DNA from 3 places in the Ornithinibacillus salinisoli genome. Region 2 is predicted to be linked to each of the others. Evidence: predicted binding sites of a transcription regulator. Region 2 holds the regulator's gene; each other region holds the start of a gene.
The links. Region 2 encodes CtsR, which represses protease genes until heat stress. Its sites were predicted from a motif close to ATGGTCAATAAAGGTCAAACA; they were not measured.
Positions count from the first base shown of each region.

Region 1: a site for CtsR is predicted at 1,785-1,805, ahead of clpP (ATP-dependent Clp endopeptidase proteolytic subunit ClpP). Genes of this name have one in related genera too.
Region 3: a site for CtsR is predicted at 2,029-2,049, ahead of ACFSTA_RS03360 (ATP-dependent Clp protease ATP-binding subunit). Genes of this name have one in related genera too.

Region 1 covers NZ_JBHUMI010000017.1:252,120-256,414, forward strand. The annotation lists gene whiA (DNA-binding protein WhiA) at 1-642, shown strand, start outside; gene ACFSTA_RS15200 (HPr family phosphocarrier protein) at 794-1,048, shown strand; gene clpP (ATP-dependent Clp endopeptidase proteolytic subunit ClpP) at 1,130-1,720, opposite strand; tRNA gene ACFSTA_RS15210 (tRNA-Arg) at 1,963-2,038, shown strand; gene ACFSTA_RS15215 (hypothetical protein) at 2,297-2,833, opposite strand; gene ACFSTA_RS15220 (DUF4279 domain-containing protein) at 3,107-3,550, shown strand; partial or broken gene ACFSTA_RS15225 (IS3 family transposase) at 3,592-3,708, opposite strand; gene ACFSTA_RS15230 (Rrf2 family transcriptional regulator) at 4,280-4,295, shown strand, end outside.
Region 2 covers NZ_JBHUMI010000044.1:61,628-65,922, forward strand. The annotation lists gene ACFSTA_RS19935 (protein arginine kinase) at 1-1,035, opposite strand, end outside; gene ACFSTA_RS19940 (UvrB/UvrC motif-containing protein) at 1,032-1,580, opposite strand; gene ACFSTA_RS19945 (CtsR family transcriptional regulator) at 1,678-2,145, opposite strand; gene ACFSTA_RS19950 (MgtC/SapB family protein) at 2,360-3,058, opposite strand; gene ACFSTA_RS19955 (NUDIX hydrolase) at 3,193-3,810, shown strand; gene ACFSTA_RS19960 (GNAT family N-acetyltransferase) at 3,976-4,295, opposite strand, start outside.
Region 3 covers NZ_JBHUMI010000006.1:21,566-25,860, reverse strand. The annotation lists gene mbcS (acyl-CoA synthetase MbcS) at 375-1,955, shown strand; gene ACFSTA_RS03360 (ATP-dependent Clp protease ATP-binding subunit) at 2,126-4,261, shown strand.

The sequences.
Region 1 (4,295 bases), on a different contig from region 2:
CTACAGGGAGCCTTTTCTTTTGTTCGTACAATTTCGCCTAAGTATTTGGAAAAAGATTGCTGTAAACGAGCTTATTTACGTGGAGCTTTCTTAGCAGGAGGTTCTATTAACAATCCAGAAACCTCTTCCTATCATCTGGAAATATTTAATTTTCATGAAGAACATAATGATGCTTTATGTGAACTATTAAATATGTTTATTCTACATGCTCGAAATTTGGAGCGGAAAAATGGATATATTGTTTATATGAAAGAAGCAGAGAAAATCACAGAGTTTTTAAGCATTATTGGTGCACATAACGCGCTGTTCAAATTTGAGGATGTACGTATCGTTCGAGATATGCGGAATTCAGTAAACAGACTCGTGAATTGTGAAACAGCAAATTTAAATAAAACAATTGGTGCTGCATTTCGACAAATTGAAAATATCCAATTTATTGATAGAACGGTTGGTTTAGATGCTTTGCCCGAAAAACTTCAGGAAATTGCTTTATTACGAGTGCAACATGAGGATGTTTCCTTGAAGGAATTAGGTGAACTTGTTTCTAGTGGGAAAATTTCAAAGTCGGGTGTAAATCATCGATTGAAGAAGATTGACGAATTCGCTGAAAAGATAAAAAAAGGGGAAGTTAATCTTTGGTAAAATATGTTCCATTGCAACATGATTCATGGTATAATATCGTTAATTTAAAATGCGATACTATTTAGAATATATGGCTAATTATGATAGTGACAATTAGCCAATCTTTTTTACATCTTATGTTAACGCTTACTATTAAAAGGGGATGAGTAATTTGGTTGAGAGGACTGTAAAAGTTGAGCTAAAGACAGGATTACAGGCGAGACCAGCTGCACAATTTGTTCAAGAGGCAAACCGTTATGCAGCAAATTTATTTTTGGAAAAGGAAGATCGAAAAGTAAATGCCAAAAGTATCATGGGTTTAATGAGCCTAGCAATAACATCTGGAGAAACAATTAAGTTGATTGCAGATGGTTCCGATGAAGATGAAGCAATCCATCACTTAGTGTCCTTTGTGGAGGGGAATTAACGCATACATTTGTTTGTGAATTAAATAACATAAGGATAATAAAAATGGGTGTCTCACTTTAGAGATCACCCATTTTTTGTATTATTTATCTTCTTTACGAGTAAGAATTCGGTCAATTAAACCATAATCCACAGCTTTATCCGCTGTCATGAAATTATCTCGTTCTGTATCAGCCTCGATTACTTCGATTGGTTGACCAGTACGTTCAGATAGTATTTCATTCATCTTCCTCTTCATTTCAATAATACGTTTTGCATGAATTTCAATATCTGTTGCTTGACCTTGTGTACCACCTAATGGTTGGTGAATCATTACTTCACTATTTGGCAGTGCAAAACGCTTACCTTTTTCACCAGCTGCTAATAGGAATGCACCCATTGATGCTGCCATTCCAGTACAAATTGTTGATACATCTGCTTTGATAAATTGCATGGTATCGTAAATAGCCATACCAGCTGTGATAGATCCACCTGGTGAATTAATGTATAAAGAAATATCCTTATCAGGATCCTCTGCTTCTAGGAATAGTAGTTGCGCAACAATTGAGTTAGCAACATTATCATCAATAGCACTACCTAGCATAATAATTCGGTCTTTTAATAGTCGTGAGTAGATATCATATGCGCGCTCTCCACGGTTTGTTTGTTCAATGACTGTTGGTATTAAATTCATTGTAAAATCCTCCTTATTCTATACGTTCATCCATTAAGATTGGATCTATTTTTATCATAACTAAAAGGTCAATGAAGGTCAAACAAAAACGTTTGACAAATTTCTTATGTACGGATTAGTTTCATTCAAATATACTTCCCATCATACCCTTAACATGTGAAAAATAAACGTGGGGAATAAGAAAATACTTGTTTATACATGTGGAAAACGTTATAATAGCGTATGTGTCCTTTTTCAAATATGCGCCCATAGCTCAGCTGGATAGAGCACTGGTTTCCGGTACCAGGTTAGCCGGGGGTTCGAATCCCTCTGGGCGCGTTTTATAAAATTGATTAAAGCAAGGGGAGAGATTTTTTCTTCCCTTGCTTTTTTTTATTTTGAACAATAGAAATGACATTCTCAGGTTCACTTTCTTTTTTCTGATACAGTGATTTTTGGATGCTTGTTGCAGCGACTTCTTGAATTGTAGGATGATATGTGAGTACGTATAAGTAGTTTGTATGGATATGGATCGCGATGCCCTAATGTTTCTTAAAAAGAGGGAGATGCCACCTCTATTTATATTTATTTGTGTTTTTATTCTTTTTTAATTTCTTGCAAGGTTATTGTGAACTTATCTTCAAATGTCTTTTGAGTGAATGAACCTTCAATCCCTTCAATGTTCACTTGATATTTACCGTTTATTTCTTTGATTTTGGAATGTCCATCTACTTCATAATAATAGTCCACTTTTTTTTCAAGGAACAATAAATAAGATTCTCCAACATTTACATATTCAAAAGCCTGATCTAATAGTATAGTATCTGAAATATCTATGGAGTTTCGGTTATCATATAAAAGTTTAGTTATTTTTAAAGTTGCTAATTTGGCATTTAGTTTTTCTTCACTTACTTTTTTATCTTCAACTGATTCGACAGTGATAAAGGCAACCAAGTCTGTTTTTTCGTTCATTAGTGTATTAAAATCATAAATTGGCCAATCAGCAGAAGCTTCTGGACTATATTGAGGTGTGTTAGGTGCACTTTCCTCTATGTTATCAATACTCAAAATTGCTAATAGTGTACCTACAGTAAAAAAAGCTATTAAGATCACAGAAATAATTGTTTTTTTCATTTTTATCCCTCCCCTTTTAGCTCATATTCTGAATGTCATTAATATCATGTAATTGTGGTTTGTATCTCGGCCATAACTCATAATTGACTGATCTCGCCAATTATTTTCGAGTCTTTTAAAAGTGTAAGATACTAGATGAACAGAATTACCACTTTAATAATTCATAGAAATAGACGTGCATACTGTATCGGTCCAATCGTTATCTACTTGACAACAGATGGCTATCGTCCTATACCCTTATGATATAATAGGTTGACGAAGGAGTTAAACATTATGAGTAAAAAAACATCAATTGAAATATATTTAAATTTTAGAAAACACGAACCTAATTGGGACTTTTCCTTGTTTGCTATATCGGAAAAATTAGGAATCACACCGACGGATACCAAAAAAGTTGGGGAGTGGAATACACCTAAAAGACGATCTACTTTTACAGAATGGATATATAGTACAGGGGCTATTGAAACAATTGATTTTGAAATGGGTTTAGAAAAAATCGTTGATACTTTCAAAGATAAAGTTGACACCATCAATGAAATAAAAAAGGAATTAGGAGTTGAGACCTCAATTTGTGCCGTTACTCATGTGATTGATGGTAACTCTCCTGGATATTCCTTTCCAGTTGAGGTAATGAAATTCGCAGTTAGTATAGACACATTCATCGAAATCGATGAATATGTTTATGGTTTTGTTGAAAATGATTTAGATGAATATTAAAAGTATCCGCCTAAAGATTACTTTGGTGGTTACCCCAAAGGTTAGAGTTTTATAATGCAATGCAGTTGATTGGCTGATTGAGTTCGGTATTCGACTGGACTCAATCCGGCCAGTTTTACTTTTGATCGTTCATTGTTATACCAGCAGATATATTCTTCTAATTGTCTTATTAATTCTTCATAACTTAATAGTTTTTCCCCATAAAACATTTATGCTATAAAATATCAAAGAAATTCTCTATCGAAGCGTTGTCTACACAAGGTTGCTTTAAAATTAAATTAACACCTATTTCACAAAAAAAGTTATTCCATAATTCGATGCTCTCCCAATAAATTTAAAACTTTCCTTTACAATCCCAAACACACTTCACTATTTTTTGGGAAATTTTGTGGTATAACCCAATACGGCAAATAGAATGGCAACAACCAACAAAATATAGTTGAGATATTCAGGTAATTGGAAGAATTGAAGGATTCCAATTATAACTAATGTAATTAACATAATTCTAAAATAAAACTTATAACTTAATTTCAAAGCATCAACCCACCTCTATTTAAAATATTCACTTCCCACTACTCCTTTCTAAATATACGTTCTGTAGCTTAGTAAGTTTCACTTCGTGCTGTATTAAAAGAAGTCGTTAGTAAATATCTTGTGTTTTTGTTTATTTTAGTTTAAAATCAATTACAGACATTAAAGGTCTTTAATATATCTGTGAGGAGAACTGTAATGAAGTATTCTAAAG
Region 2 (4,295 bases):
TAGGGTTGCTCGTAACACATCACGTTCATTTGCTGACAACGTTTCTTTAGCATAATGTTGGAGAAAACCAGGTTGTGTTAATACCATTAATTCATTAAGTATATTACGTGATATATTTTTTATGATATCTAAATCGATTCCTAGTCGAACATTTGATAGACATATTGCTGCTTCTTTTGATTCGATGATTCTACTATATTTCAAAACGCCTAATGAGCGATAGATTCGATCTTCTAACTTCGTAGCAGATTGCTCCATTAACCTCGTTCTTGCTTTTCGTTCATGCTCTATTAACTGCTGTACGACACTCTGTAAATCCTCAATGATATCTTCTTCTGTTTTTCCAAGTGTAATTTGATTGGAAATTTGAAAGAGATTTCCAATCGCCTCACTTCCTTCCCCATAAATACCTCTGACAACAAGACCGAATTGATTAATAGCTGGCATCATTCGATTGATTTGTTTCGTTAAAGCAAGAGCAGGTAAATGCATCATCACGGAGGCTCTCATTCCTGTTCCTACGTTTGTTGGACAGCTAGTTAAATACCCTTTTGTCTCATCAAATGCAAAATTAATTTTTTCCTCTAACCAATCGTCAAATTCAAATGCTTTTGTTAATGCCTTCGATAGTTGGAATCCTGGAAAATAAAGCTGCATACGAATATGATCTTCTTCATTAATCATTACTGATACCTGTTCATTTTTTGATATCATCGTTGCCGAGGAATCTGCATTTTTAGCAAGTAAAGGGCTAATTAAATGCTTTTCTACAAGGACACGTTTTTCAATTGCTGATAAATCTTTGATGGAAAAAAACTCAAATTCATCATGGTCTTGAAAGGATGCATGCTCGTACTCCTTTTGAAAGAAGTCACGAATTCCCTCTAATTCATCTACTTCTGCTATGATCGGAAATCTTTTGTCTGCAAAATTCCGAGCTAAGCGAATTCTACTACTCAAAACTATATCACTATCTGGACCGTCTTCTCTCATCCACGGACTAATCGCCTCATTCATAAAGTGTTGGAGTGTCATATATCCTCACCCGCTTCTTTATTTCTAATTTTCAATTCTATTTCTCTAATTTTATCTCTAACAGTAGCTGCTTCCTCAAAGGCCTCATTAACAATCAAATTTTGTAGTTCTGCCTTATACGTATCAACTTGCTTTTTTAAATGCAAGCTTCCACCCTTTCGTTTAGGGATCTTTCCATGATGTTTTGTGTTTCCACTATGAACACGTCGGAAAATCGGATCAAGATGCGTTGCAAAGGTGTGGTAACATTCTGCACAACCAAATTTCCCGACCCGCTTAAATTCAGAAAATGTCATATTACACTTGGAGCACTGCAATTCTTTCATTTGCTGAAATTGCGTACCTTGAGCATTTTTCACTTGTGAAGAATCGAAATTAAATAAACCAGTCAATAAATTGTGAAGGGAATACCCTTCTTCAGGATATGACATATACCCTTTTTCTTTTGCACACACTTCACATAACTGAACCTCTGTCTTATTACCATTGATAACTTGAGTGAAGTGCAAGGTAGCTGGTCGCTTTTGACATTCTTGGCATTGCACTTTTTAATCCCCCTTTATAAAAAATACTTTATGATGCATTCTGTTTATAAAGATTTAACCATTATCAACGTAATCAATAGTTGATATGTATGGCATACTACTTGTTTAAATACTTTAATGTTGTAAGCATTGCTGTTAGTACACGCGCCCTAACCTCATCACGAATTGGTAATTTTAACCCTAACGTATTCCGATCGATAGCACTTACCATGATCTTCGCTTCTCGTTCTGTTAAAAGATTTTCATCCATCAGTCTTTCTAAAACATCGATAGATGCTTGTTGTGTAACGGTGGGGTTAATAAGCCTTATAATTTCATCAATTAATTCCGATTTATCTTGATGCTTAATTCTTATTATCCGGATATACCCACCTCCACCTCGCTTACTCTCTACAATATACCCTTTTTCCATTGTGAAACGGGTGTTAATCACATAATTTATTTGTGAAGGTACACATTGGAATTGATCAGCAATTTCACTTCGTTTGATTTCTATGACATCCTGCCCTTTGGACTGCAGTATTTTTTTCAAGTATTGTTCGATTATGTCGGATATGTTACTCATTTTTTACCTCCTTATTCCCGTTGAACAGCCAGAGTATTCCTATTCCAATACAACCTTTTGACTTTGACTATCTTTGACTATGCATTTATTATACTGTAAAACTGGAATAATGCCAACTATGTTACTCCTTCTTATTCTAGACAAAATAATATAAATAAAAACACGTATAGGACAGAAAAACCGCACACATAGGCACGGTTTCGTTCTTTCGTTATTAAGTTCTCTCACTAATATTTTTTACGTAACTAATTGTTGATAGCTCTTCGAATAAGGATATATGGTTCAGTTCTTTATCCCGTTCAATTTTTATAAAAATACTCCTTAGATCATTTTCCACTTTCACAATTTCAACCTTCTTAATGGATAAATTATATTTTTCAAATACAGATACAACGTTATTAATAGCTAATCCAGGAAGAGCTACGATTTCGATTACCTGTGATTTATGACCTTTCGTAAATAGATTCTCAAAGTTATTTAGGAAGGCTAAGCTTAACAAAATTACTACTGTTGTAAACAATGCTGTAGCATACATTCCCGCTCCAACAACTAATCCTATACCTGCAACGGTCCATATAGATGCTGCGGTAGTTAAGCCACGTATTGTTCCACCATAAACCATAATCGTACCGGCTCCTAAAAACCCGATTCCACTTATGACATAGGATGGTATCCGAGCTGGATCAAATCGAACATTGTCATGTGCATCAATAAATGCCTCAAAACCAAAAAGAGATAACACCATCATTAAACAAGATCCTACTCCCACTAATATATGAGTCCGAAAACCTGCAGAGTGATTTTTCAATTCCCTTTCAAAGCCAATTAATCCAGATAAAACTAATGCTATAAGTACCCGTACAATAATAAGAAGAAAGTTATCATCTATCATAGTATTCATAAACTGTTCCATTTTGTAAACCTCCTTCTTTAATTTCTATTATTAGTTTACAATATTAAGAAGAAGATAAGAAGTGAATATGTAATTTTTTTGTCAACACTCCTATTAGTTTTGTGATTTTCTTGAATGGAAGAGGTGTTTTAATTATGACTAAGAAATGGTTGGATTGGGCTATTCGAATACAAGCACTAGCGCAATCTGGTCTAAGCTTCTCAAAGGATAAGTACGATATAGAAAGATATGAAGAATTAAGAGAGATTAGTGCGGAAATAATGGCAAATCACTCCGAATTGAGTTTTGAAAAGATACATGACTTGTTTGCTACCGAAAAAGGGTACCAAACTCCGAAAATTGATGTTCGTGGAGTTGTATTCCAAGACAATAAAATATTATTGGTTAAAGAAAAAATGGATAATAAATGGTCATTACCTGGTGGGTTTTGTGAAGTAGGCTTATCCGCTGCTGAAAACTGTGAGAAAGAGATAATGGAAGAGGCTGGATTTGATGTAAAAGCTGTTAAACTACTAGCTTTTTTTGATAATAACCATCATCCTCATCCTCCACAACCTTACCATTATTATAAATGCTTTTTTCGTTGTAATATTATTAAAGGAAATGCATCAGTCGGAATGGAAACAAATGATGTTCAGTTTTTTGCTAAGGATGATTTACCTCAGCTATCTGAAAGAAGAAATACAGAGTCACAAATTAAGGAGATGTTTTCTTTTTTAACAGATATGGACAAAGAGACCCTATTCGATTGAATTTCTTCCGTGATGGAGGACTGGACAATGTCCTCCATCTTTTTCTGTATTTTTAATAAATCCTATCTAATCGCAACCCCTAAACAATATAGTAGATTCTCTGTTGATACATATTAGTTTTGAAAGAGTAGATCTAACACGCTTCCTACCTAAAAAATATAGTAGTTATTTTAATATAGAGTACACGCTAACTTCCTTTCCCCATTTTACAATTTTCTTTTCAACTTCCATACCGATCCGTTCAGCTACTCTTGTAGATGGGATATTATTTACATCAGGTAAAGAGATTATTTTTTTCAATTTTAATTTTTCAAAGCCGTAATTTTTACAAGCTGATGCTGCTTCTGTTGCATAGCCATTTCCCCATACACGTTTCGCAAAGAGATAGCCAATCTCCATTTCTGTAACACCGTCTACTTCTTGAGGTACGATTCCACATTGTCCAAGGAAGTCTCCTGTTTCTCTATCTTCTACAATCCAGAGTC
Region 3 (4,295 bases), on a different contig from region 2:
TTCGTACGATAACAGTTCGACATAGTCGAACATCCTAAAACTGTAAGATTAAAGGAAGGCCGACTAAAATCGGGCTTTGCGCCCAACGTCGGCATACCCCTATGAAGGGGCATGTTTCCTTTATCTCCTACGGGGAATGTTCAATTAAAACCACCACTTTGCGTGGCAACATTGAACCACCAGCGTTACGCTGGCGCAGTTCGTACGTCGCTACGACGCACAGGACGTGCTAGTACAGGCGTTGCCACAGGACGTGGCGTTTTTAGTCTGTAAGGGCGCTTGCGCTTTTGTTCTATATCTAGGTAATAAGATTGATTTGAAATTTTGAGAATTTTTGATATAATGTTTGTAATTAAATGTGAGGAGTTGATAGAATGAAACGAGAAGATCTCATTGCTCCGCAAGATTATAACATCGTTATGGAAATGGAACGACATGCAGCATTAGCTCCAACAAGAAAAGCGTTAATCTGGGAAGATGATACTGGGAATTCGCGTGAAATTACATATGACCAACTATTGAAAAATGTAAATAAAATTGGAAACGCTTTCCTTAATAGTGGTTTACAAAAAGGCGATAAAGTTCTCATTATGATTCCACGATTAATAGAGGCCTATGAAGTATATTTGGCTGCACTTAAGACAGGTATTATTATTATTCCGAGTTCAGAAATGCTAAAAACAAAGGATTTACAATATCGCGTCACACATGGAGAGGTAGATGGAGTCATAAGTCATTATCCATTTGTTGAACAATATAAGGACTTACAGGAATATGAGCAGTTGAAAAAATTTGTTGTTGGACAACCTGTAGATGATTGGTTTTTTTTAGATGGTTTAATGGAAGATGCAGGTGATAGCTTAGTAACCGCAAATACGACACGGGATGATATAGCATTTGTATCGTATACTTCTGGTACAACTGGTAATCCAAAAGGAGTTGTACATACACATGGATGGGGATTTGCCCATTTACAAACAGCTCCTGAAAATTGGTTATGTATTGATGAAGGAGATAAAGTTTGGGCAACAGCAGGACCGGGCTGGCAAAAATGGATATGGAGTCCATTTCTTTCTGTATTAGGAACAGGTGCAACTGGTTTCATTTATCACGGGAAATTCGATCCAAAGAAATACTTAAGCCTCTTGCAAGACCATGAGATTAATGTATTATGCTGCACACCGACAGAATATCGCTTAATGGCAAAGGTTGACAACCTACAAGACTATCAGCTACCAGCGCTCCATAGTGCAGTTTCCGCTGGAGAACCGTTAAATGTAGAGGTAATTGATACGTTTAGAAAGTATTTTGATGTAACCGTTCGGGACGGGTATGGCCAAACAGAAAATACACTTTTACTTGGTGTAATGAAAGATATGGAAGTGAAACCTGGATCCATGGGGAAACCAACGCCGGGTAATGATGTGGAAATTATTGATGAATTTGGCAAGCCAGTGGATGTCAATGAAATAGGTGATATTGCTGTTCGACTCAATAGCCCTGCATTGTTCCGAGAATACTTAAAAGACCAAGAACGTACGCACATGGCTAGGCGTGGTGAATTTTATATTACAGGTGATCAAGCAAGAAAAGATGAAGATGGCTATTTCTGGTTTGAAGGACGGCGAGATGATATTATCATTAGCTCCGGATATACAATCGGGCCATTCGAAGTGGAAGATGCTTTGGTCAAACATCCATCTGTGCAAGAGTGTGCAGTAGTTGCTAGTCCGGATGAAATTCGTGGCAGTATTGTCAAAGCCTTTGTCGTGTTAAAGAAAAGTGTCGATCGAGAAGATCCGAATTTGATCAAGGAATTACAAAATCATGTAAAGGAAATGACAGCACCATATAAATATCCACGAGAAATTGAATTTTTAGATGATCTTCCGAAAACAACATCAGGTAAGATCAGACGTGTGGAATTGAGACAGAAGGAGTTATTAAATAATTAAACATAGTAACCTCTATCCTGGTTAACTGGGATAGGGGTTATTTTTATGACAAAAAAATGAATCAAAACACTTGAAAGTCAAAAAAGGTCAGAGTATAATGTAGTCATAAAGTCAAAGATAGTCAAAGTCAAATTAGTCAAATAGTATATAATCAATAGGAGGAATGGAAAATGAAATGTCAACAATGTGGTGTAAATGAAGCAAATATTAATATGCAAATGCAAATGAACCATGAAAGAATGCAGATGCACCTCTGTAATTCATGTTTCCGTGACATCCAAAATAATATGATGAATTCAAATGATATGTTCAATAATCCATTTTTTGACGGAAATAACGAGGATGCATATGCTAACTTCCAAGGAAATGGCTCTAGTCAAACAACAACGAGAACGAAACAAAAAGGAAACAAAGGCAATGGTTTAATAGATCAATTAGGCAAGAACATTACAAATGCTGCTCGACACGGCGAAGTCGATCCAGTTATTGGCCGTGACCAAGAAGTGAAGCGTGTAATCGAGACTCTAAATAGAAGAAATAAAAACAATCCGGTATTAATTGGTGAACCTGGTGTTGGTAAAACCGCAATAGCAGAAGGACTAGCTCTGAAAATTGCAGAAGGAAACGTACCTGCGAAACTAATGAATAAAGAAGTTTATTTATTAGATGTGGCATCTCTTGTTGCGAATACGGGTGTTCGTGGTCAATTTGAAGAACGAATGAAAAAGTTAATTCAAGAAGTTCAATCACGAAAAGATGTCATTCTATTTGTTGATGAAATTCACTTGCTAGTCGGTGCTGGAACTGCAGAAAGTTCACAAATGGATGCAGGGAATATATTAAAACCAGCATTAGCACGTGGAGAAATGCAAATCATTGGAGCAACTACATTGAAGGAGTATCGTCAAATTGAGAAAGACGCTGCCTTAGAGCGCCGTTTCCAACCGATACAAGTGAAGGAGCCTACTATAGAAGAGGCAATTCAAATTTTAGCTGGCATTAAAGATCGTTATGAGGCATTTCATGAAGTGCGTTTTTCAGAGGAAGCAATTCATGCTTTTGTAACACTGTCAGAGCGATATATCCAAGATCGCTTCTTACCAGATAAAGCGATTGATTTGATGGATGAAGTTGGATCACGCTTAAACTTGGCAAATGCAGAAAAAGACTCCAATTCTATTGAACAAAAACTTCAAGAAATTATTAATGAAAAAGAAGAAGCGGCTGAAAAAGAAGATTACGAACGTGCAGCAAACCTTCGCTACCAAGAAATCCAATTACAGAAACAATTGGAAAAAGCGAAAGGGAAGGAGCAAGTAATCGATGTAGATATTTCAGACATCCAGTTAATTGTGGAAGAAAAAACAGGTATCCCAGTAACCAAGCTACAAGCTGAGAACCGAGAAAAACTAAAAAACATTGCTGAAAACCTAGGCAAAAAAGTGATAGGTCAAGGTGAAGCGGTAGCTAAAGTTGCTAAAGCGATTCGTCGTAGCCGTGCAGGACTTAAATCAAAATACCGTCCAATTGGATCATTCTTATTTGTCGGACCAACTGGTGTCGGTAAAACCGAATTAACAAAAGCACTTGCTGAAGAATTGTTTGGGACACGAGATTCCCTTATTCGCTTAGACATGAGTGAGTATATGGAAAAACACACCGTGTCTAAAATTATTGGTTCGCCTCCAGGATATGTTGGTCATGAAGAAGCTGGGCAATTAACAGAACGTGTACGACGCAACCCATACTCCATTATTCTTTTGGATGAAATTGAAAAAGCACATCCAGATGTACAGAATATGTTCCTACAAATTATGGAGGATGGGCATCTAACAGATTCACATGGTAGAACAGTGAGCTTCAAAGATACCGTAATTATTATGACTAGTAATGCTGGAACAGGAGTAAAACAAATCAATGTAGGCTTTAACAACACAGCCCATGAATCTGTTTCACAACTTGAGAAATTAAGTGCATACTTTAAACCTGAGTTCTTAAATCGCTTTGATTCAATTATTACCTTCAATGAGCTAAGTGAAGATAACCTAGTTGAAATTGTAGACTTAATGCTTCATGATCTTGAAGCAACCGTGAAAGAAAATGAGTTGAACATTAGTATTACAGAGGAAGCCAAACGAGAACTCGTTCGTCTTGGATATGATCCACGATTTGGTGCACGACCATTGCGCCGTGTCATCCAAGATAAGATTGAAGATCCATTAACCGATTTATATTTAGAGGAAGAATCATTGTCTGCCGTAAATGTAGATTTAGTTGATGGAGAAATTGTCGTTGCAACATCATAATGAGGTTGAGAGGAATCCGCTGACGAAGTTCAGC